DNA from 4 places in the Lactobacillus sp. WILCCON 0058 genome. Region 2 is predicted to be linked to each of the others. Evidence: predicted binding sites of a transcription regulator. Region 2 holds the regulator's gene; each other region holds the start of a gene.

Region 1 (5,360 bases), 500 kb from region 2:
AATAATTCAGCTGCTGCCAGCCAAGCGGCCAGCGAGCAGGCAAAAGAGGTCAGCCAAAAGGAAGAGGCAGCAAAGCAAGCTAAAGAACAGGCAGCTTCCGCCACTCAAGCTCAAGAATCGGCCAAAAGCCAGGCGGTGCAAAAGTCCGCGGTTAAAGACAAGGCTGCTGCTAATCTTAAAAACGCGCAAGACGGCTTAGCTAAGGCGACTGACCAAGCAAACTCAACAAATACTGCTGTAGCGAAGAACGAACAAGATTTGCAAAACGCGAGCGAAGAAGCAAGTACATCTCAAAAGGCCAATGATGATGCGGTAAAGGCCCAGGAAACGGCCAAGGCAGCAGAAGAAGAGGCCCAAAAAGCAGCTGATCAAGCTCAAACTGTCTACGATTCAGCCAAGGCCAATGCTGACCAAAAGACAGCCAACCAAGAAGCAGCTCAAAAGGCTTACGATGATGCCCAAACCGCCAAGACTGCGGCAGAGGCAGAGCAGACCGCGGCCGTCAATGACGAAGCCAAGGCCAAGTCTGCCGTAGACACTGAAGTGGCAACTGAAGTTTTATACAGTGGCGATGTTCTGGATTTAGAGAAGAAGGCCAAGACCGCGCAAGCAGCTTATAACTACCACAAGAATTTGACAGAAGAGCGGCAGAATACTTTTGAGAATACTTATCAAAAGGCTGTAACTGACGCGGAAGCCAATCTTCAAGCCACTAAGACGGCAGAAGGTGACGTCAACAAGATTGTTTTGCCAGACGGCTTTTTAGAGGCGGCTAAGGAATACTATGCTGCTGACGAAAACAGCAAGGCGGCAGCGGCCCAGAAGCTGTACGAAGTTGGGCAAAAGGGCCTGCCAGGCTTCACCTACAACAACCGCTATATTTCCGCGGCCGCTGATGAAGGCCGGAAGGTGGAATTTGTCGACGGTCAGGTGATGAACGCGGATGACGCTAAGGAACTGACTTTGTACGCGGCTTCCCTGATCAATCCGCTGCGCGAGGCCAATGGCCGCCAGGCTTACAAGGTCAGCCAGAATTCAGTGCAATATTCCAGTGACGTAGCAAAAGAATATGATGCCGACCACTGGCTGCTGGGGACTAGAGGCCACGACGTGCTGGCATTAAACAGAGTAGCAATGGACTACAGCAGCCGCGGCATCTATAGCAACAGCGAATCAGAGAATGCGACCAACGGTTTTGTCTGGCTGAATTACACGCAAGATGAAAAGACCAAGAATCTTGCTGAATACACGGCAGTCAGAAACGCAACTACAAATATGCAGGCCTACACTGGCACGATCAGTATGAACAAGCTTAAGCAGGCGATCTATGAGTCAATCTTGGGGTGCCTGGTTGACGACTCCGGGTCAAATTGGGGGCACATGAAGGCGTTCCTTTTTGCCAACCCAACCAGAACGGAATACTTGGGCGTGTCGATCGATCACTACCTGCAGATCCACTTTAACTCAGTCAGCTTCACTAATGACCATTCAACCGAATATGAAGTTCCGGCATTGGGGACAGGGGACCGGCAGAAGGTGATTGACGCAATAACTGATCTGTCTAAAAAAGAAGGCGCGCGGGATCAATACCAGTACATTTACCTGGAACCAGAAAAGAATTATCTAGCTACCGCGACTAGCAATCTAGAGACGGCTAATAGTAATCTGCAGGCGGCAAAAGATAAAGTGGCCGCGGCAGATAAAGCTGTAAAGAAGGCACAAGAAGCCTACGCTGCTGCCCAGGAAACGACGGCAGCTAAGACGGAGGCTTTGACCAAGGCGCAAGATCTGGCTACTAAGGCAGAGACTGCTTTGAACGCGGCCAAGGCAGAAACGGCAGCTGCACAAACGGCATTGACCAGCGCCCAGACCGCTTTGACGGAAAAGCAGGCAGCTTTAAAGGAAAAGACTGAAGCGGCAAGTACGGCAGAAGCAGCAGTAAAGAACACGGCAGAGGCTTTGCAGGCAGCAGAAAGCAAGGTAACGGATTTAACCGCCAAGCTGGAGGCTGCTAAGGCAGAGGCTGAAGAGAGCGCAAAGAATCTGCAAAGCGCGCAAGCTAGTGTTGACGCGGCTGAAACGGCAGTCGGGGATGCAGAAAAAGCTGCAGCTGACGCAAATGCCGCGGTAGAAGATGCTACGGCAAAAGTGGCCACTGCTAATGCGGCCAGTCAGAAGGCTGAATCTGAATTGGCAACTGCTAAGCAAAAGCTGGCTGACCTGCAGGCAGCAAAGGTTCAAGCAGAGACTGCAGAAACTGCGGCTGCAGAGGCAAAGGCAAATGCTGATGCTCAAGTCAGTGAACTTGCTCTTAAGGCAGAAGAAAGTGCCAAGCTGTCAACTTCCACGGAAAAGGAAGACCAGGCAGTTGAAGACGCTAAGGCTAATGCGGCAAGCGCGCAAGCTGCTTTGACCGCGGCAGAAGCTGATTTGGCGGATAAGAAGGAAACGTTGACGAAAGCCAAGGCAAGAGTGGCCGCAACTCTGCACGCTTTGAACCTGGCAAAGGCCCGCCTGGCTGCTTTGGAAGCAACACAGCCGACGGAACCAACAACTCCAACGGAACCGACGACTCCAACGAAGCCAACGACCCCAACGGAGCCGACTAAGCCAACCGAACCGACGACTCCAACCGAACCAACTCAGCCGACGGAACCGACAACTCCGACAGAACCGACGACCCCAACAGAGCCGACAAAGCCGACTGAACCGACGAGTCCAACGGAGCCAAGCAAGCCGACAGAGCCAACGACTCCGACTGAGCCGACTGAACCGACGAAGCCAACGAGTCCAACGGAACCGACTAAGCCGACGGAACCAACAACTCCAACGGAACCGACTAAGCCAACAGAAGACCCGACTCAGCCAAGTACAGAACCGTCTACTGAGCCAACGACAGAACCGACTACCGAGCCGTCCGAAGAACCATCTACTGAACCAACTGATACTGAAGAACCAGCTGATACAGATGAAGATACCGACGACAGTGACGTTGTAACTGTAGTGAACGCGGATGAAGAGCCAGCAACTAAGTCTGCTGTTAAGACTCCAGCTCCTGTGACTAAGTCAGCTGCTAAGGTACCAGCTGCCCAACCTGTTGCTAAGTCTGCTTCTGCCGCAAAGACTCCAGCCGCGGCTGCAGCTCAGCTCCCGCAAACCGGTGAGAAGGAAGCTAAGCCTGGCATCTTGGCAGGTATCCTGTCTCTGCTGGCCGGAGTTTCTCTCTTTGGCCTTAGCTTTAAGAAAAGAAAGCAAGAAAAGTAAGTCCTGATTTCCTAAAAATCAGTCCATAAACAAAGAGCTCTAGAAGCGTTTAGCAACTTCTGGAGCTCTTTTTTCCCTTGTATTTTTGTTTTTGTACCGGGGGATGTATGACTGAAAAAATCTGCTTTTTCCGCTATGCTCATTTTGCGCATTCTTCTTAAGAGCAATGAAAGCGTATTATTATAAGAAGGAACTGTCTAAATCACTTTTAGCAAATGAACATTTCACAAGTTACATTTTTCATTAACTCCCTGTAAAAAATAGGCCAAAAAATTTTCCCTACGTCAAATTAAATTGCGAAATACTTCTAGCAACCGCTTACTTCAGCTTGAAAACTTTTGCATTTTAAGAATTTTGCCAAAAAATTGTTCAAATTTCAAAAAATAGACAGTCCTTGAAATTCTTTAAAAAACAACAAAAAGCTGTGTCATTTTTAACAAAATTCAAAAAAGCCGTTATATAATGCAAGTAGTTAAGCAAGATTTTTGTAAAAGTTTATTGTAAGGAGATTTGTAAGATGGCAGAACAAGAATACCGTATTGAATCAGACACGATCGGTGAAGTTAAGATTCCTAAGGAAGCTCTCTGGGGCCCGCAAACTGAAAGAAGCCGCAACAACTTCCCATCCGGCGAATTGATGCCATTGGCTATCATCCGTGCTTTCCTGCACTTGAAGAAGGCTGCTGCTGAATCAAACGTTGAAGTTGGCGATGAACCAGCTGAAAAGGGACAAGCAATCGAAGAAGCTATCGACCAATTGCTGGCTCTCAGCGACGAAGACTTGCGCAAGGACTTCCCACTTCACGTATTGCAAACTGGTTCAGGTACTCAAACCAACATGAACGTCAACGAAGTTGTTGCCAACCTGGCCAACAAGCTTCACCCAGGCTTGAACATCCTGCCAAACGATGACGTCAACCGTGGCCAAAGCTCAAACGACACTTACCCAACTGCAATGAACATCGTTGCCGTTGAAGCTGTCGACAAGCTGGAACCAGCTATTCAACACTTGATTGACGAACTTAAGGTAAAGCAAGACAAGTACTGGAAGACTGTCAAGGTTGGCCGCACCCACCTGCAAGACGCTACTCCTTTGACTTTCGGCCAAGAAGTTTCCGGCTACATCTCAGCCTTGAAGCATGACCTGGCCTACATCCAAGAATTGAAGCCAAGCCTTTACGAATTGGCTATCGGTGGTACTGCCGTAGGTACTGGCTTAAACGCAGCACCAGGCATGACTGAAGCAATCGCTGGCAAGCTGTCAGAAGTTTACGGCCACGAATTCAAGGTTGACACCAACAAGTTCTGGGGCCTGGCTCACCACTCAGCTTTGAGCGTAATGCACGGCGCCTTCAAGACTTTGGCCAACGACATGTTCAAGATTGCCCAAGACATCCGCTTCCTGGCTTCTGGCCCACGTGCCGGCTACGGTGAACTGAACATTCCTGCCAACGAACCGGGCTCATCAATCATGCCAGGCAAGGTTAACCCAACCCAAGCTGAAGCCGTAACCATGGCTGTAGCCCGCGTATTGGGCAACGACGTAACCATCAACTTCGCTGCCAGCCAAGGCAACTTCGAAATGAACGTCTTCAAGACTGTCATGATTGCTGCCTTCCTGGAATCAGCTGAAATCCTGGCCGGCACTATCACTGGCTTCGCTGACAAGATGATCCACGGTTTGACTGTCAACGAACAAAGAATGGACGACCTGCTGGAAAACTCCTTGATGACTGTTACTGCTCTGTCACCAAAGATCGGCTACCACGAAGCTGCCGTAATCGCGCAAACTGCTCAACGCGAAGGCACTACCTTGAAGGAAGCTGCCCTCAAGAGCGGCAAGGTGACCGAAGAACAATACGATGAATGGATGGACTACATGGCTATGACCAACATCGACCGGACTAAGCCAGAAGAATAGTCTTTTTCAAAAAGCGGGAGAAAAAATGTTAGCAAAAGTTAATTACAAAGGCTTCATCTGGCCTTTGATCATCGGGATTGGGCTCTTCCTGCTCACTCCTTTGCGTCCGGCAACCATCACCGTTGCCGGCTGGCACATGTTCGCCATCTTCCTTGCGACGATCATTGCCTGCATC
Region 2 (5,360 bases):
TTACAACCAGTACCTGGCCGGCGACTTTGCCGACCTGACCTTGGACGCGGACCCGTCAATGGAACTGCCTTACGCCGAGGATTACAAGTAAAGAGCAAAATAAAATGCAGACAAAAAGCAAGTCCAGAAACGGACTTGCTTTTACTTTGTCTAAAATTAAAAATCTTCCAAGGCCAGGGAGGCATCTTCCCAGGCCTGGGTAACTTGGCTGATCTTTTCCTGGACAGCGGTCAAGTCTTCCTGCAGAGGCCCCAGCTTGCTGAAGTCGGCAGCGATAGCCGGGTCAGCCATGGCCTGCTGGATCTCTTGTTCCTTGGCCTCCAGCTTTTCCAGGTCTTTTTCCGCCTGGGCGACCTGCCGCTCCAGTTTCCGCTTTTCAGAGTCCCGCTTTTTCTGCTCCTGGTAGGAGAGCTTGTTTTCGCTGACTGCCTTGATGGTTGTCGTTTCTTCAGCAGCAGCTTCTTGGGCGGCGGCTTCTTCCTTGGCCTTTTCATTCAAGTAGTAAGTGTAGTTGCCTTCATAGATCTTGGCGTGGCCGTCTTTAGCGACGACGATCTTGTTGGCCAGTTCGTTGATGAAGTAGCGGTCGTGGGAAACGAAGAGGAGGGTGCCGTCGTAATCGTCCAAAGCTTTTTCCAAAACTTCCTTGGCGTCCAGGTCCAAGTGGTTGGTTGGTTCGTCCATCAAAAGGAAGTTGTTGTGCTCCATGGACAAGACGGTCAGGGTCAAGCGGGCTCTTTGCCCCCCGGACAGCTGGCTGACCTGCTTGTCGATATCTTTGGCCGTGAACAAAAAGCTGGCCAGGATCGACCGGATGTCTTTTTCGTTCATGTCCTTGTGCCGGTCCCAAATGGTGTCGATCACGGTCTTAGAGTAGTCCAAGCCCTGCAGTTCCTGGTCATAGTAGCCAATATCCAGGCTGGCCCCATACTTGATGGACCCGCTCTTAACCGGCAGCTGCTTCATGACGGTCTTTAAAAGGGTGGACTTGCCGATCCCGTTTTGCCCAATGATGGCCACCCGGTCGCCCTTGTTGATCTGGAAGGAGATGTCTTTAAGCATGGTCTTGTCTGGATAGCCAACGGCCAGGTCCTTCAAGATCAAGACTTCCTTGCCGGATGGCCGGGCGCTGTCAAACTTGATCCGGACTTTTGACTTGTGCTTTGGCGGGTCGACCAGTTCCATCTTCTCCAGGGCCTTGCGCCGGCTTTGGGCTTGCTTGGTGGTGGAGGCGCGGACGATGTTCTTTTGGATGAACTCTTCCTCGCGCTTGATTTCTTCCTGCTGCTTTTCATAAGCGGCTTCCTGCTGCTGGTCACGGAGTTCTCTTTGGGCTAAGTACTGGCTGTAGTTGCCCTTAAAGACAGTCAGCTGGCCATGCTGGAGTTCAAAAATCTGCGTGGCCAGGTGGTCTAAGAAGTACTGGTCGTGGGAAACCGTTAGGATGGCACCTGGATAGTTCTTAAGGAAGGCTTCCAGCCAGTCCAAAGTATCCAGGTCCAGGTAGTTGGTCGGTTCGTCCAAAAGCAGGAGCGGGGGCTTCTTCAAAAGCAGCTTGACGAAGCTGAGCCGGGTCTTTTCCCCGCCGGACAGGCTGGCAATCTGCTTATTCCAGGTCGCTTCCGGGAAGTTGAAGCCGTTGAGCATGCTCTTGATTTCGGCTTGATAAGTGTAGCCGCCGGCTTGTTCAAAATTGTACTGGGCCTGGTCCAGGCGGCGGAGCAGTTCTTCGTCTTCCGGGTGGTCGGCGATGGCATACTGCAGCTTCTCCAGCTGCTGGCCCTGGTCGATCAAGGGCTGGAAGACCGTCAGCATCTCTTCCCAGATCGACTTCTTTTCGTCAAAGTCGTGCTCCTGGGCGATGTAGCCGAGTTCGATCCCCTTGTTGACGGTAAATTCGCCCTGGCTGGCCTCCTGGCGGCCGGTCATGATCTTTAAAAGGGTCGTTTTCCCGGCCCCGTTTGGCCCGACCAGACCGATCCGGGCATTGTTTTCAATTGAAAAGTTAACCTTGCTGAATATAGGAGCAGCCCCAAAGCGTTGCTCCAAATTGTGTCCTTGTGCTATTATCATATTTTTTCACCTTGAAACATTGTACCATGCAAAGGCCCGGCTGACGGCTTTGGCAATGATTTTCAGCAGATTTTTCCTTTCTTTCCCAGCTTTAAAAAGAGCCAGGCTCCTTCAATTGATTTGTGAAAAAATTCGATGAAAAGGATTTTATGGCAAATATTGTGAAAATACGACTTGCCAAAGACTAGTAAAAGCGGGTATCATAATAGATGATTGATTACAGATTCACATTCACAAATAACTAATCAGACGGAGGCATCTTTTATGAACAACAAATTTAGAATTCCCAAGGCTACTGCCAAAAGATTGCCGCTATATTACCGCTACTTGCTTCTTTTGAATGATGAAGGCAAAGACAAGGTTTCTTCAACTGAACTGGCTGAAGCCGTCCAAGTCGACAGCGCTTCAATCCGCCGGGACTTTTCCTACTTCGGCGCCCTGGGCAAGCGGGGCTACGGCTATGACGTCAAGAACCTGCTCAGCTTCTTTAAGAAGATCCTCAACCAGGACACTTTGACCAACGTTGCCCTGGTCGGAGTCGGCAACCTGGGCCACGCTCTTTTGAACTACAACTTCAAGCGCAGCAACAATATCAGAATTTCCTGTGCCTTTGACATCAACCCGGAAATCACTGGCAAGATCACCCAAGGGGTGCCGGTCTACTCAATGGATGAAATGAAGCAGCAGATCGCTGACCAGCAGATCCGGATCGCCATCTTGACCGTTCCCCAGGCTACGGCCCAGAAGACGGCTGATGAAATGATTGAAGCCGGGATCAAGGGGATCATGAACTTTACCCCAATCCGCCTGTCCGCCCCAAATGGGGTCCGGATCCAAAACGTCGACCTGGCTACCGAATTGCAGACCTTGATCTACTTCCTCGACTCTGACGAAATGATCAAAAAGCAGCTGGAAGAGCGGAAGAAGGCCATGGACAACACGAATAAATAAGGAAAACAGCACTTTTTAGCACTCTCGCTTAAAAAGTGCTATTTTTCTCTTGCCTTTTTTGGAAAAAGGGATTATTATCATAGTTGTAAGTTAGCACTTGATCAAGATGAGTGCTAAAGAATTTCTAAAGACAATTAATTTCAGGAGGGAATAACGTGTTACAACCAATTGGAGATCGCGTGATCGTTGAAGTTAAAGAAGCTGAAGAACAAACCGTTGGTGGCATCGTACTTGCTTCCAACGCTAAGGAAAAGCCAACGCAAGGCAAGGTTGTTGCCGTAGGCGGCGGCCTGTACGCTGAAGATGGCAGCAAGCTTCCTATGACCGTCCAAGAGGGCGATGAAGTTTTATACGATAAGTATTCTGGCACCAAGGTCAAGTACGAAGGCAAGGAATACTTAGTCCTTCATGAAAAAGACATTTTGGCAATCGTTAAGTAATTTAAGGAGTGCAAATTAAAAAATGGCAAAAGACATTAAGTTTTCAGAAGACGCAAGACGTTCACTTTTAAACGGGGTTGACAAGCTGGCCAACACGGTCAAGACGACTTTGGGGCCTAAGGGCAGAAACGTCGTTTTGGAACAAAGCTACGGCAACCCGACGATTACCAACGACGGCGTGACGATCGCCAAGGCAATTGAACTGGAAGACCACTACGAAAACATGGGGGCCAAGCTGGTTGCTGAAGCTGCTTCAAAGACCAACGACATCGCCGGTGACGGTACGACCACTGCCACTGTTTTGACCCAAGCTATCGTGCAAGAAGGCATGAAGAACGTGGTTGCCGGTGCCAACCCAGTTGGCATCCGCCGCGGGATCGAAAAGGCTACCCAAGCAGCCGTTGACCAATTGCACAAGAACAGCCACGAAGTTTCCAGCCGGGACCAAATCGCCCAAGTTGCTTCAATTTCAAGTGCTTCAAAGGAAATCGGCGACTTGATCGCTGAAGCCATGGAAAAGGTCGGTAACGACGGCGTCATCACTATTGAAGACTCCCGCGGGATTGAAACTGAACTGAGCGTGGTTGAAGGGATGCAATTCGACCGCGGCTACCTGTCCCAATACATGGTAACTGACAACGACAAGATGGAAGCTGACTTGGATAACCCATACATCTTGATCACTGATAAGAAGATTTCCAACATCCAAGACATCTTGCCAATGCTGCAAGAAATCGTGCAACAAGGCCGCGCTCTCTTGATCATCGCTGACGACGTGACTGGCGAAGCTTTGCCAACTCTTGTTTTGAACAAGATCCGCGGTACCTTCAACGTTGTTGCCGTTAAGGCTCCTGGCTTTGGTGACCGCCGCAAGGAACAACTGGCTGACATCGCTGCTTTGACTGGCGGTACGGTTATTTCTGAAGACCTGGGCCTGGAACTCAAGGACACCCAGCTCAGCCAATTGGGTCAAGCCCGCCGGGTAACCATCACCAAGGACTCAACTACTATCGTTGACGGCTCTGGCGACAAGGAAGCCATCCAAGAACGGGTTGACACCATCAGAAAGCAAATCGAAGACACGACTTCAGACTTTGACAAGAAGAAGCTGCAAGAACGTCTGGCCAAGCTGGCTGGCGGCGTAGCCGTAATCCACGTCGGCGCTGCTACTGAAACTGAACTCAAGGAACGCCGCTACCGGGTAGAAGACGCCTTGAACGCTACCCGCGCAGCTGTTGACGAAGGCTACGTAGCTGGTGGTGGTACTGCCTTGGTCAACGTTGAAGAAGCCGTTAAGGCAACCAAGGGTGACACTGCTGATGAACAAACCGGGATCAACATCGTGGCCCGGGCCTTGACCGCTCCAGTTCGCCAAATCGCTGAAAACGCCGGTAAAGAAGGCTCAGTCATTGTTGACCACCTGCGCAAGGCTGACCCGGAAGTCGGCTACAACGCTGCTGAAGACAAGTATGTCAACATGATCGACGAAGGGATCATCGACCCAACCAAGGTGACCCGGTCAGCTCTGCAAAACGCCGCTTCAATCGCTGGTCTTTTGCTGACCACTGAAGCAGTTGTGGCAGAAATTCCTGAAGACAAGCCTGAAGCAGCCCCTGCTCAACCAGGCATGATGTAAAATACTGAAATTTAACACACACAAGAATTACTGTAAGAAGGGTCCAGCTCAAAGCTGGGCTCTTTTTGCGTGCAAGACAGGGCAAGCAGGCCGGTGAAATGCTGTATAATTGAAAGCATACGATAAGCGAGGGAGTTTTTATGCCAAGAAAAGCCACGACTCCAATGATGGAGCAATATTACCAAATTAAAGACCAGTACCCGGATGCCTTTCTCTTCTACCGGGTGGGGGACTTTTATGAACTGTATGAAGATGATGCC
Region 3 (5,360 bases), 800 kb from region 2:
GCCGGAGAAAGCCACGGTATGCTTTGGCACGGTCATGACAAAGGCCGGGTCAACGATGGCGACTTGCGGGGTCAGTTCGTAGTCAGTCAGCGGGTACTTGACATGCTGCTTGTCGTCGGTAATGACGGCATATGGGGTGACTTCTGATCCGGTCCCTGAAGTGGTTGGGATGCAGATCAAGCTGGTCCGGGTCTCATGCTTGAACTTGACGATCCGCTTTCTGATGTCGACAAATTTTTGCTGCAGTTCCTTAAAGAGCTCGCTCACATTGTCATAGTTGTCCAGCCAGCCTTCTTCTTGGTCCAGGCTGTATTCGTAGATGTAGCGGGCAATCTTGGAGACGTCCAGGGCGCTGCCGCCGCCGATGGCGATAATGGTGTCGGGCTCAAACTTCTTCATCTTCTTGGCAATCTTGATCGCTTGGCTCAGCGGCGGGTCAGGCAATACTTCACTGTAGATTGCCGTGTCGACGTGATTATCTCTTAAGGCTAATTGCTCATAGATCTTGTCAACGAAGTGAAACTTGACCATGCCTGGGTCTGCGACGATAAAGGCCCGGTTGATTTCCTGCTCATTTTCATCTGAGAGGTAGGTAATGGAGTCTTTTTCGTAAAAAATCTTCTCTGGCAGGCGGATCCATTGCGGCCGGTTGCGCCGCTTGGCAATGGTCTTGATGTTCAAAAGGTCGCTGGTTGACAGGTTGTGAGACAGGGAGTTCTTCCCCCACGACCCAGTCCCCAAGGTCAAGCTCGGCCGCAGGGCATCAGTGTAAATGTCACCGATCCCGCCTAAAGCATCTGGCTGGTTGACCAGGACTCTGGAAGCTTGGACTGCCTTGCCGTATTCATCGATGAATGGGTCGTCTTGGGAGCCAATTTGAATGGCGGCATTGTGGCCGGCACCTTGGTAGTCGAGCAGGGCTTTGACGATTTTGATCCCGTCTTCCCGGTCCTTGGCCTTGTAAACTGACAGAAGCGGGGAGAGCTTTTCGGATGAAAGTTTTTCACCAATGTTCTTTGGATCCAGTTCAAATAGGATGACATCCTTGCCTTCAGGCAGGGTGATGCCGGCGTGTTCGCAGATCCAGCGGGCGCTCATTCCGGCAACCGGACCATTGACCCCGTGCTTGTCATTGAAGACGAAGTCGGCCAGCTTTTGGTAGTCCTTTTTTGGAAGCAGGTAGGCACCTTTGTCCTGCATCATTTGCAGCCACTTATCGTAGATTGGTGCTTCAACTACGGCTGAGTTTTCAGTCGCGCAAACCATGCTGTTGTCAAAGCGTTTGGATAAAAGGATGTCTTCAACAGACCGGTCCAAAAAGGCGGTGTGGTCAACGTAAACAGCACCGTTACCGGCACCGACCCCCATTGACGGATTGCCAGACTGCAGCGCTGCGTGCACCATGCCGGGACCACCAGTTGCCAAAATAGAAGCGATCTTTGGGTTGCGGATCAAGGCGGTGGTGTTTTCCAGGCTGGCCTTGTCGATCCACTGAATGATGTTCTTTGGGGCACCAGCCTTTACTGCCGCGTCATACAAGATCTGGGCAGCATGGATTGAACATTTCTGCGCCTTTGGGTGGAAGGAGAAGATGATCGCGTTTCTGGTCTTTAGGGCTACCAAAATCTTGAACATGGTCGTTGAAGTTGGGTTGGTGGTTGGCACGATCCCGGCTAAAACGCCTAGAGGAGCAGCAACTTTGATATAGCCTTCAACCTGGTTTCTTTCGATAATGCCAACGGTCTTGTCGTGTTTGATTGAGTTGTAGACATTTTCGGTAGCGAAGCGGTTCTTGGTATCCTTATCTTCTACCACGCCGCGGCCGGTTTCATCTACTGCCTCGTGAGCAAGCTCAAGGGAGGCTTCACTGCCGGCCAGAGCCATGGCAGCCACGATCTTGTCAACTTGCTCCTGGCTGTAAGTCGAGTAGGCTTCTTCAGCAACCAGGGCTTTGTTAACTAATTCACCGGTATAACGCTTGGCTTCTTCCATTTTTTCTTCTGCAGACAATTCCTTGCCTGTTTCAACAGCGGTCTGTGTTTTCTTTACATCAACCATTTTTTCTCTCCATAAAAACTACTACATTTTTTCTGAGGTTCTGCTTTTTTGTGAACCTTTTCACCTAACATGATAGTCTCTTTGTTTTCTTTGTCAAGGCAAAAAAGGCTATAAATTTCAATGAATTCGAGTTATGTAAATGCTTACATCTGTGTCGGAGTAGAATGCTGAAAGCGCAGAAAAAAGCAAAAATAGTGAATAACATCACTTTTACAAGCTGGGCTAGACCTAGAAAATAGATGATAAATAAACAGCAAGGCAAGAATAGATTAGCGAAGAGTAGGAATGAAAATAGAGAAAAATTAGCAGAAAATTGAAAATAAAGATTGACGAAATTAACAAATGGGGGTAAAGTAGTAAATGTCTTCAAGCAAAACGCGAAGCGCTTTCTTAATGAAAAGCAATTGAAGACAATAAATATCGAAAACTTGTTGACAAGAAGTCGACAAGCGAGTAAGATATAAAACGTTGCGTCACTTGACGCAAGTTGGTACTTTGAAAACTGAACAAAGTTTCGCAGTGTGCGGGTCAAACATTGTTTGATCCAAACAAATAAGCGAAGTCAATTCGCAAGCAAATAATCTGGAGCAGATTAAAAAGGCTCAATTTTCAAATTGAGAGTTTGATCCTGGCTCAGGACGAACGCTGGCGGCGTGCCTAATACATGCAAGTCGAGCGAGCTGAATTCAAAGATTCCTTCGGGATGATTTGTTGGACGCTAGCGGCGGATGGGTGAGTAACACGTGGGCAATCTGCCCTAAAGACTGGGATACCACTTGGAAACAGGTGCTAATACCGGATAACAACATGAATCGCATGATTCAAGTTTGAAAGGCGGCTTTTAGCTGTCACTTTAGGATGAGCCCGCGGCGCATTAGCTAGTTGGTGGGGTAAAGGCCTACCAAGGCAATGATGCGTAGCCGAGTTGAGAGACTGATCGGCCACATTGGGACTGAGACACGGCCCAAACTCCTACGGGAGGCAGCAGTAGGGAATCTTCCACAATGGACGCAAGTCTGATGGAGCAACGCCGCGTGAGTGAAGAAGGTTTTCGGATCGTAAAGCTCTGTTGTTGGTGAAGAAGGATAGAGGCAGTAACTGGTCTTTATTTGACGGTAATCAACCAGAAAGTCACGGCTAACTACGTGCCAGCAGCCGCGGTAATACGTAGGTGGCAAGCGTTGTCCGGATTTATTGGGCGTAAAGCGAGCGCAGGCGGAATGATAAGTCTGATGTGAAAGCCCACGGCTCAACCGTGGAACTGCATCGGAAACTGTCATTCTTGAGTGCAGAAGAGGAGAGTGGAACTCCATGTGTAGCGGTGGAATGCGTAGATATATGGAAGAACACCAGTGGCGAAGGCGGCTCTCTGGTCTGCAACTGACGCTGAGGCTCGAAAGCATGGGTAGCGAACAGGATTAGATACCCTGGTAGTCCATGCCGTAAACGATGAGCGCTAGGTGTTGGGGACTTTCCGGTTCTCAGTGCCGCAGCAAACGCATTAAGCGCTCCGCCTGGGGAGTACGACCGCAAGGTTGAAACTCAAAGGAATTGACGGGGGCCCGCACAAGCGGTGGAGCATGTGGTTTAATTCGAAGCAACGCGAAGAACCTTACCAGGTCTTGACATCCTGTGACAAACTTAGAGATAAGTCTTTCCCTTCGGGGACGCAGTGACAGGTGGTGCATGGCTGTCGTCAGCTCGTGTCGTGAGATGTTGGGTTAAGTCCCGCAACGAGCGCAACCCTTGTCTTTAGTTGCCATCATTAAGTTGGGCACTCTAGAGAGACTGCCGGTGACAAACCGGAGGAAGGTGGGGATGACGTCAAGTCATCATGCCCCTTATGACCTGGGCTACACACGTGCTACAATGGGCAGTACAACGAGAAGCGAACCCGCGAGGGCAAGCGGATCTCTTAAAGCTGTTCTCAGTTCGGACTGCAGGCTGCAACTCGCCTGCACGAAGCTGGAATCGCTAGTAATCGCGGATCAGCACGCCGCGGTGAATACGTTCCCGGGCCTTGTACACACCGCCCGTCACACCATGGAAGTCTGCAATGCCCAAAGTCGGTGGGATAACCATTTTGGAGTCAGCCGCCTAAGGCAGGGCAGATGACTGGGGTGAAGTCGTAACAAGGTAGCCGTAGGAGAACCTGCGGCTGGATCACCTCCTTTCTAAGGAAAACAGATGGATGGAGAGCAGAAATGCTAAGAGAAATCCATCAGTTACGGAAGCACACTGCAAAAGAAACTTTGTTCAGTTTTGAGAGTACCAACAATAAGAACTTGGGCCTGTAGCTCAGCTGGTTAGAGCGCACGCTTGATAAGCGTGAGGTCGATGGTTCAAGTCCATCCAGGCCCATTGAAATGCGAAGAAAAGTCTTTACATTTCGGCCAAGATGGAGTAACATCTTAAAAGTTGATATTTACGGGGGCATAGCTCAGCTGGGAGAGCACCTGCTTTGCAAGCAGGAGGTCATCGGTTCGATCCCGTTTGCCTCCATTGGCCGCAAGGCCAAGTTTGTACGTTGAAAACTGAATATCTTAATTCCAAGAAAAAACCGAGAATCATTGAGATCAATGAAAACATTGCAAAGCGACCGAGAGAGTTCGAAAGAACAAACTTGCAAGGTCAAGTGAAGAAGGGCGCACGGTGAATGCCTTGGCACTGGAAGCCGATGAAGGACGCGACTAACCGCGAAAGTCTTCGGGGAGCCGTAAGTAGGCTTTGATCCGGAGGTCTCCGAATGGGGGAACCCAGCATGTGCAGACATGCTATTCTTGTGTGAATACATAGCACAAGAAAGGAACACGCAGTGAACTGAAACATCTAAGTAGCTGCAGGAAGAGAAAGAAATATCGATTTCCCAAGTAGCGGCGAGCGAACAGGAAAGAGCCCAAACCGGCAGATTTATCTGCCGGGGTTGTAGGACTGAGACATGGCACTTCAGAGGATAGCAGAAGCGTTTGGGAAGACGCGCCAGAGAGGGTGAGAGCCCCGTAAGCGAAATCCAAAGAAGGCCTATCAGTATCCTGAGTAGGGCGGGACACGTGAAATCCCGTTTGAATCCGCGAGGACCATCTCGCAAGGCTAAATACTAACCAGTGACCGATAGTGAACCAGTACCGTGAGGGAAAGGTGAAAAGAACCCCGGGAGGGGAGTGAAAGAGAACCTGAAACCGTGTGCCTACAAGTAGTCAAAGCCCGTTAAGGGGTAATGGCGTGCCTTTTGTAGAATGAACCGGCGAGTTGCGTTAGTCAGCAAGGTTAAGTCAGAAAAGACGGAGCCGCAGCGAAAGCGA
Region 4 (5,360 bases), 170 kb from region 2:
TGAACTTCTGGTAGACCTGGTTTTCCACATCCCGGTCATCCTTGATTATCCCGGCCCACTTTTTCAAGCGGAAAAGTGACCGCGATCCGCTGGCGTGGTAAAAGTCGTAAAGACTCATGTCATAGGCCTTGAGGAAGTTGGCCAAGGTTAATTCCAGGCCTGTGTCTTCGCTAAAAGTCTTCACCCGCTGGGTCAAGCCCTTTTTGTTAGCGGCGTTTTGGCCAAGGTTGGCCAGGATGTACTTTTTGGCAACAGGTTCAAGCTCCAGATAGCAGGCTGCCGGAAGATGCGGGAAGCCCTCGCTGATTTCATATGGCAGGGCGTGGCCTGGTCCGGTCAAGGCCTTGAACTTGGCCTCGTAGTTATAGTGGCGGTTGGCTTGGCCGATGAAGTCCAAAACCGTCAGGCAGTCCTTGCCTGGACTGAGCCGCAGGCCCCGACCCAGTTGCTGGAGAAAAATGGTCGGGCTCTGGGTTGGCCGCAAAAAGAGGATGGTGTTGACGGCCGGGATGTCGACCCCTTCATTATAAAGGTCAACGACAAAAATAAACTTGAGCTTGCCGGAGGTCAAATCCTCTTTGGCCTGCTGGCGGTCAGCCTGGGCAGTTTGGCCAGATAAAGCGGCGGAAGGGATGCCGGCTTGGTTGAAGGCAGCGGCCATGAATTCGGCGTGTTTGACGCTGACGCAGAAGCCCAGGCCTTTGATGTCTTCCAAATTGTTGCTGTACTTGTCCAGGCTGCGCAAAATCAACTTGGCCCGGGCGTCGTTAGCCGTATAGACATTTTCCAGCTCGCTGACCTCGTATTGGCCCCGGCTCCACTTCATGCTAGAATAGTCGACATTGTCGGTGACCCCGAAATACTGGAAGGGGCAGAGGAGCTGCCGGTCGATAGCTTCGCCTAAAAGCATTTCGGCGGCGATGTTGCCGTCAAAGTATTGCAAGATGTCCTGCCCGTCCATCCGGTCGGGGGTAGCGGTCAGGCCTAGAAGGATCTTGGGCTTAAAGTGACTGAGCAATTTTTGGTAGGACTTGGCGGCGGCGTGGTGGAATTCGTCGATAATGATGAAGTCGTAGTAGTCGCTGGGCAAGAGGTCAGCCATTTTTTCTGAATTAAAGGACTGGATGGAGACGAAAAGCTGGCTGACATCGTCAGTCTTGTACTGGCCGACCAGCAATTGGCCGAAGTTGAAGTCGTTGAGGACCTCGCGGAATTTCTGCAGGCTCTGCTCCAGGATTTCCTGCCGGTGGGCAACGAAGAGCAGACGCGCGTCGGGATGCTTTTCCAAGTAGCGCTTGAAGTCAAAGGCGGCGATGACGGTTTTCCCCACCCCGGTGGCGGCGACGAGGAGATTTTTATAATGGCCGTAGACTTCCCGCTCAGCCTGGAGGCGGTCCAGGATCTCCTGCTGGTAGTTGTAGGGGCGGATAGTGGTCTCCAGGTGGAAAGTACTTTCCTTGTGCCGGTTCAGTTCCGTCTGCAGTTTTTGCCGGCAGTCTTCCTTATCCGGGTCAAAAGTTTCAAAAGAGGGGTCGTTCCAGTAGCTTTCAAAGGAAACGGCGAACTTGTTGACGATGTCAAAGGACTCCTGCTCAGTGACCTTGACATTCCATTCCAAGCCAGTGGTCAAGGCCGCGCTGGAGAGGTTGGAGGAACCGATGTAGGCGGTAGAGAAGCCAGTCTCTCTTTTAAAAAGGTAGGATTTGGCATGCAGGCGGGCGTGGTCGGTCTCGTAGTTGATCTTGACTGTAGTGTTGGGCAGCTGGCTCAAGGTCAGGATGGCCTTGTAGTCAGTTGCCTGGGTATAGGTCGTAGCGATCACCCGCAGCTGGTGGCCGGCTTTTTGGCAAAAAGCTTCCAAATCTCCCAGAAGGGGGCGGATGGCAGACCATTTAATAAAGGAAACAAGCAAGTCGACCTGGTCGGAAGAGGCAATTTCCTTCTTGATTTCGCTGAGCATGCTGGGCTCATTTTTGCTGCCGGTAAAAAGGGCATTCTCCACTATGGAAGTCTGGGGCCGGATGGGAGTAATCTTCTGGGACTGGGTCAGCTTGTGGTAGATGGAGGTCAAGACTTCGCCTTGTTCCAGGATCTGCAGGTCCTCATAGTCAGCTTCGCCGGTATGCTGGGCGACCTGGTCGACGATGGAGTTGGCCAGGCGGATCTGGGCGATGAGGGCAGATCTGTCTTCGCCGGATTTGAAGCTGTCACGTAGATAGTGCAGGCCTGACCGGATGACCTGGGAGAGGTAGATGGTCAAGAGCTGGCGGGAGTCATCGGCGTCCAGTTCTTCCAATTTATAAACTGTGGTTTTAGGGTCAAGTTTTTCCAGCTGGTCCAGGATTTCTTGGTTAAGGATTTGTTCGTAAATACCGTCTTTCAGCATGCTGTTCCTGCTTTCTGAAGTGTTTTGCCTTAATTGTATCAGGTTCGGGGAAATTTGCTAAATTATGGATTTTTGTTACCATTCTCACAAAAAAGACTATAATATGCTTATAGAAGAAATCTAATTTTTACTAGGGGGAAAATGATGAAGAATTACATGCAGCATCTTAAAGAGCGGGCAATCAGCGCCTATCCGCCCGAAACCAGCCGGCGGTGGACTATCTGTATTGTGGTCGCTGTCCTTGCTGGATTAGTGTTGAGTCACTTTGGCCAAGCCAAGTTTGGGGCTTCGCTTGCTGATTTTGCCCTGCTTTGCGGGATTGACCTCCTGGCTGTGACTTTTGCCAAACATGGCGTCAATATTATTCTAGCCTACTTGCTGGCAACGGTCCTGTACCTGGTCGTGACAGTCCCGCTGACTTTTTACATCATGTCATCCAACAATTTATAAGAAAGCAAAAGGAGCTGACTTCTAGTTAAGAAGCAGCTCCTTTGTTATTTAGTCGAATTGATCCAGTGAAAACCAGCCCCGATGAGCCAGATGGCGCCCCCTAAAATAAAGAGGACCCAGCTGGTAGACCAGCGGCCGGTCGCGATGCTGGCCAGCAGGTAGACGGCGATAACGATAGTCCAGTAGATGCTGTTGATCCTGCCCAGGCGCTTAGGATCAGCATCTTTCTTGTTCGGCCGGTCCATCTCTTCGCCTGGTTCGATGGTCTGGCCTTCTTGCTTGTCGTCTTTTAGCAGGTAGTCAGCTGACACGTCGTATAAAACCGCCAGTTTGGCAATGTAAGATATGTCGGGCACGCTGTCGCCGTTTTCCCAGCTGGCCACGTTGGCTTGCGTGGTCATTAATTTTTCCGCTAATTCTTTTTGGCTTAAGCCATGCTTCTTGCGCAGGTCGCGCAACTTGCTTGGAAGCATCATGTTTTTCCCCCTCATCAATCTCTCTTCTATAATATTATAGCCTCTAGCCTGGCTAAAAGCTCGCGGGGAAAAGAAAAAGTTCCCGCCTAAGCAGGAACTTGAAAATTCGTTAATCTAATTCGTCAGCCAGGTCGGTCAGCTTGGCAAATTCACGCTGAACCAGGAAGGAGACGCAAAGAGCCAGGCCGGCCAGGACGATGAAGGCGGCCAGGGTGATGTAGTAGCTCTGCAAAACTTCGTGGGTGAAGGAGAGCAGGAGCGGGCCAACCATGCCGGCCGCTGCCCAGGCGGTCAAGATGGACCCGTGGATGGCGCCGAGCTCTTTAGTGCCGAAGATGTCGCCCAGGTAAGCCGGGATAACTGAGAAGCCGGCCCCGTAGCAGGACATGAGCAGGCTGAGGGCTACAGCGAAGACAAATGGTGAGTGGGTGAAGATCAAGATCACAAACATAGCCATGTCAACGACAAAGATCAAGCTGTAGGTCAAAGGCCGGCCGATGTAGTCGGACAAGGTTGCCCAAATCAAGCGGCCAAAGCCGTTGAAGAGGCCGATGATGCCGACCATGACAGCGGCAGTAGCCGCGCTCATCCCAGTCAATTCCTGGGCCATCGGTGAAGCGGCAGAGACCAGGGCGATCCCGCAGGTGATGCTGATAAAGAACATGAACCAAAGCAGGTAGAAGGTCTTGGTCTTCAGTGCCTGGTTGGCCGTCATTTGCAGGCCGCCGGTTAAGGAAACAGCTTCCTTGTCTTCGCTCTTGAAGTTGGCCAGGTCTTTTGCACTTGGCCGCTTGATGAACTGGGCAGAAACGATCATGACCAGGAAGTAGCCGGCCCCCAAGATGTAGAAGGTACCCGCCAAGCCAACGCTGGACATCAGGAATTGGGCAATTGGGCTGGTCAAAAGAGCGGCAAAGCCGAAGCCCATGATGGCCAGGCCAGTTGCCAAGCCACGTCTATCCGGGAACCACTTGATGATGGTTGAGATCGGGGTGACGTAGCCGGCACCCAGGCCCAGACCAGCGATGACGCCGTATGAAGCGTACAAGAGCCAGAGCTGCTGGCTTTGAACAGCCAGGCCAGTCAAGGCAATCCCGCTCCCGTAAAGGATGGCGGAAACAGTCCCGGTCAAGGTCGGGCCGAATTTTTCAACCAGGCGGCCCATGAAAGCCGCGGACATCCCCAAAAAGAAGATGGCCAAACTAAATGCAAATGCAACTGATGATTCGCTCCAGCCGGTCTGTGCCGCGATTGGCTTAGTGTAGACGCTCCAAGCGTATACTGAGCCGATCATCAGATGCAGCATGACCCCCGCCAAAGCAACAATGTAACGATTAGTCTTCATTGTTAAGATATTCTCCTTATTAATCTTTGGACTTTTAGACAATACACGAACAATATTCTTAAATAGGGTCAATATTATTCGATGTGTTAAGGATACCATGTCAGCAATGTAAGGACAAGGTGAAATTTTCAAGATCTTGTGCTGGAAACGCTAAACATGCTACTAAATCTAGGACGCTTTTTTAAAAAAGAGTTACCGGTAACATGACCGGAAAATGTGAAAGCGCTTAGGAAAACCGCTAAGATAGAAGGGTGAGAAAAAAGTGGCCACAGGCCAAGGAGGAAAAAATGGCTAGCGATACCAAGATCGACTTGCGCAAGCAAATGATTTACAGCATTTTTGTCAGAAACTACTCGCCAGAGGGCAATTTTGAAGGGGTCCGGAAGGATTTGGACCGGATCAAGGATTTGGGGACGGATATCATCTGGCTTTTGCCAATCCAGCCGTCAGGCAAGAAGAAGCGGAAGGGAAGCCTGGGTTCACCATACGCGATTTCCGACTACCGGGCCATCAACCCGGAATACGGGACCATGGAGGACTTCAAGCGCCTGTGTGACGACGTCCACGCCAAGGGGATGAAGATCATCATCGACTGCGTCTACAACCACACTTCACCAGACTCAGTCTTGGCTAAGGAGCACCCGGACTGGTTCTACCACAAGAAAGACGGCAGCTTCGGCAACAAGGTGGGCGACTGGAGCGA

What was found. Region 2 encodes Rex, which represses fermentation and respiration genes when NADH is low (regulators of the CRP and FNR family bind a similar motif). Its sites were predicted from a motif close to TTGTGAANTANTTCACAA; they were not measured.
Region 1: the regulator Rex is predicted to act here: its motif matches at 3,687-3,704, upstream of ACYVUU_RS10385 (class II fumarate hydratase).
Region 3: the regulator Rex is predicted to act here: its motif matches at 2,107-2,124, upstream of adhE (bifunctional acetaldehyde-CoA/alcohol dehydrogenase).
Region 4: the regulator Rex is predicted to act here: its motif matches at 2,459-2,476, upstream of ACYVUU_RS08795 (DUF3427 domain-containing protein).

Annotation. Positions count from the first base shown of each region.
Region 1 is NZ_JBUBHM010000001.1:2,232,725-2,238,084, reverse strand. Features, by position in the region: gene ACYVUU_RS10390 (LPXTG cell wall anchor domain-containing protein) at 1-3,264, shown strand, start outside; gene ACYVUU_RS10385 (class II fumarate hydratase) at 3,782-5,185, shown strand; gene ACYVUU_RS10380 (DASS family sodium-coupled anion symporter) at 5,211-5,360, shown strand, end outside.
Region 2 is NZ_JBUBHM010000001.1:1,734,967-1,740,326, reverse strand. Features, by position in the region: gene tsaD (tRNA (adenosine(37)-N6)-threonylcarbamoyltransferase complex transferase subunit TsaD) at 1-91, shown strand, start outside; gene ACYVUU_RS07990 (ABC-F family ATP-binding cassette domain-containing protein) at 157-2,073, opposite strand; gene ACYVUU_RS07985 (redox-sensing transcriptional repressor Rex) at 2,338-3,024, shown strand; gene groES (co-chaperone GroES) at 3,180-3,464, shown strand; gene groL (chaperonin GroEL) at 3,487-5,100, shown strand; gene mutS (DNA mismatch repair protein MutS) at 5,241-5,360, shown strand, end outside.
Region 3 is NZ_JBUBHM010000001.1:939,305-944,664, forward strand. Features, by position in the region: gene adhE (bifunctional acetaldehyde-CoA/alcohol dehydrogenase) at 1-2,058, opposite strand, end outside; rRNA gene ACYVUU_RS04535 (16S ribosomal RNA) at 2,669-4,232, shown strand; tRNA gene ACYVUU_RS04540 (tRNA-Ile) at 4,346-4,419, shown strand; tRNA gene ACYVUU_RS04545 (tRNA-Ala) at 4,488-4,560, shown strand; rRNA gene ACYVUU_RS04550 (23S ribosomal RNA) at 4,688-5,360, shown strand, end outside.
Region 4 is NZ_JBUBHM010000001.1:1,905,195-1,910,554, reverse strand. Features, by position in the region: gene ACYVUU_RS08795 (DUF3427 domain-containing protein) at 1-2,386, opposite strand, end outside; gene ACYVUU_RS08790 (hypothetical protein) at 2,531-2,836, shown strand; gene ACYVUU_RS08785 (helix-turn-helix domain-containing protein) at 2,881-3,312, opposite strand; gene ACYVUU_RS08780 (L-lactate MFS transporter) at 3,422-4,657, opposite strand; gene ACYVUU_RS08775 (alpha-amylase family glycosyl hydrolase) at 4,945-5,360, shown strand, end outside.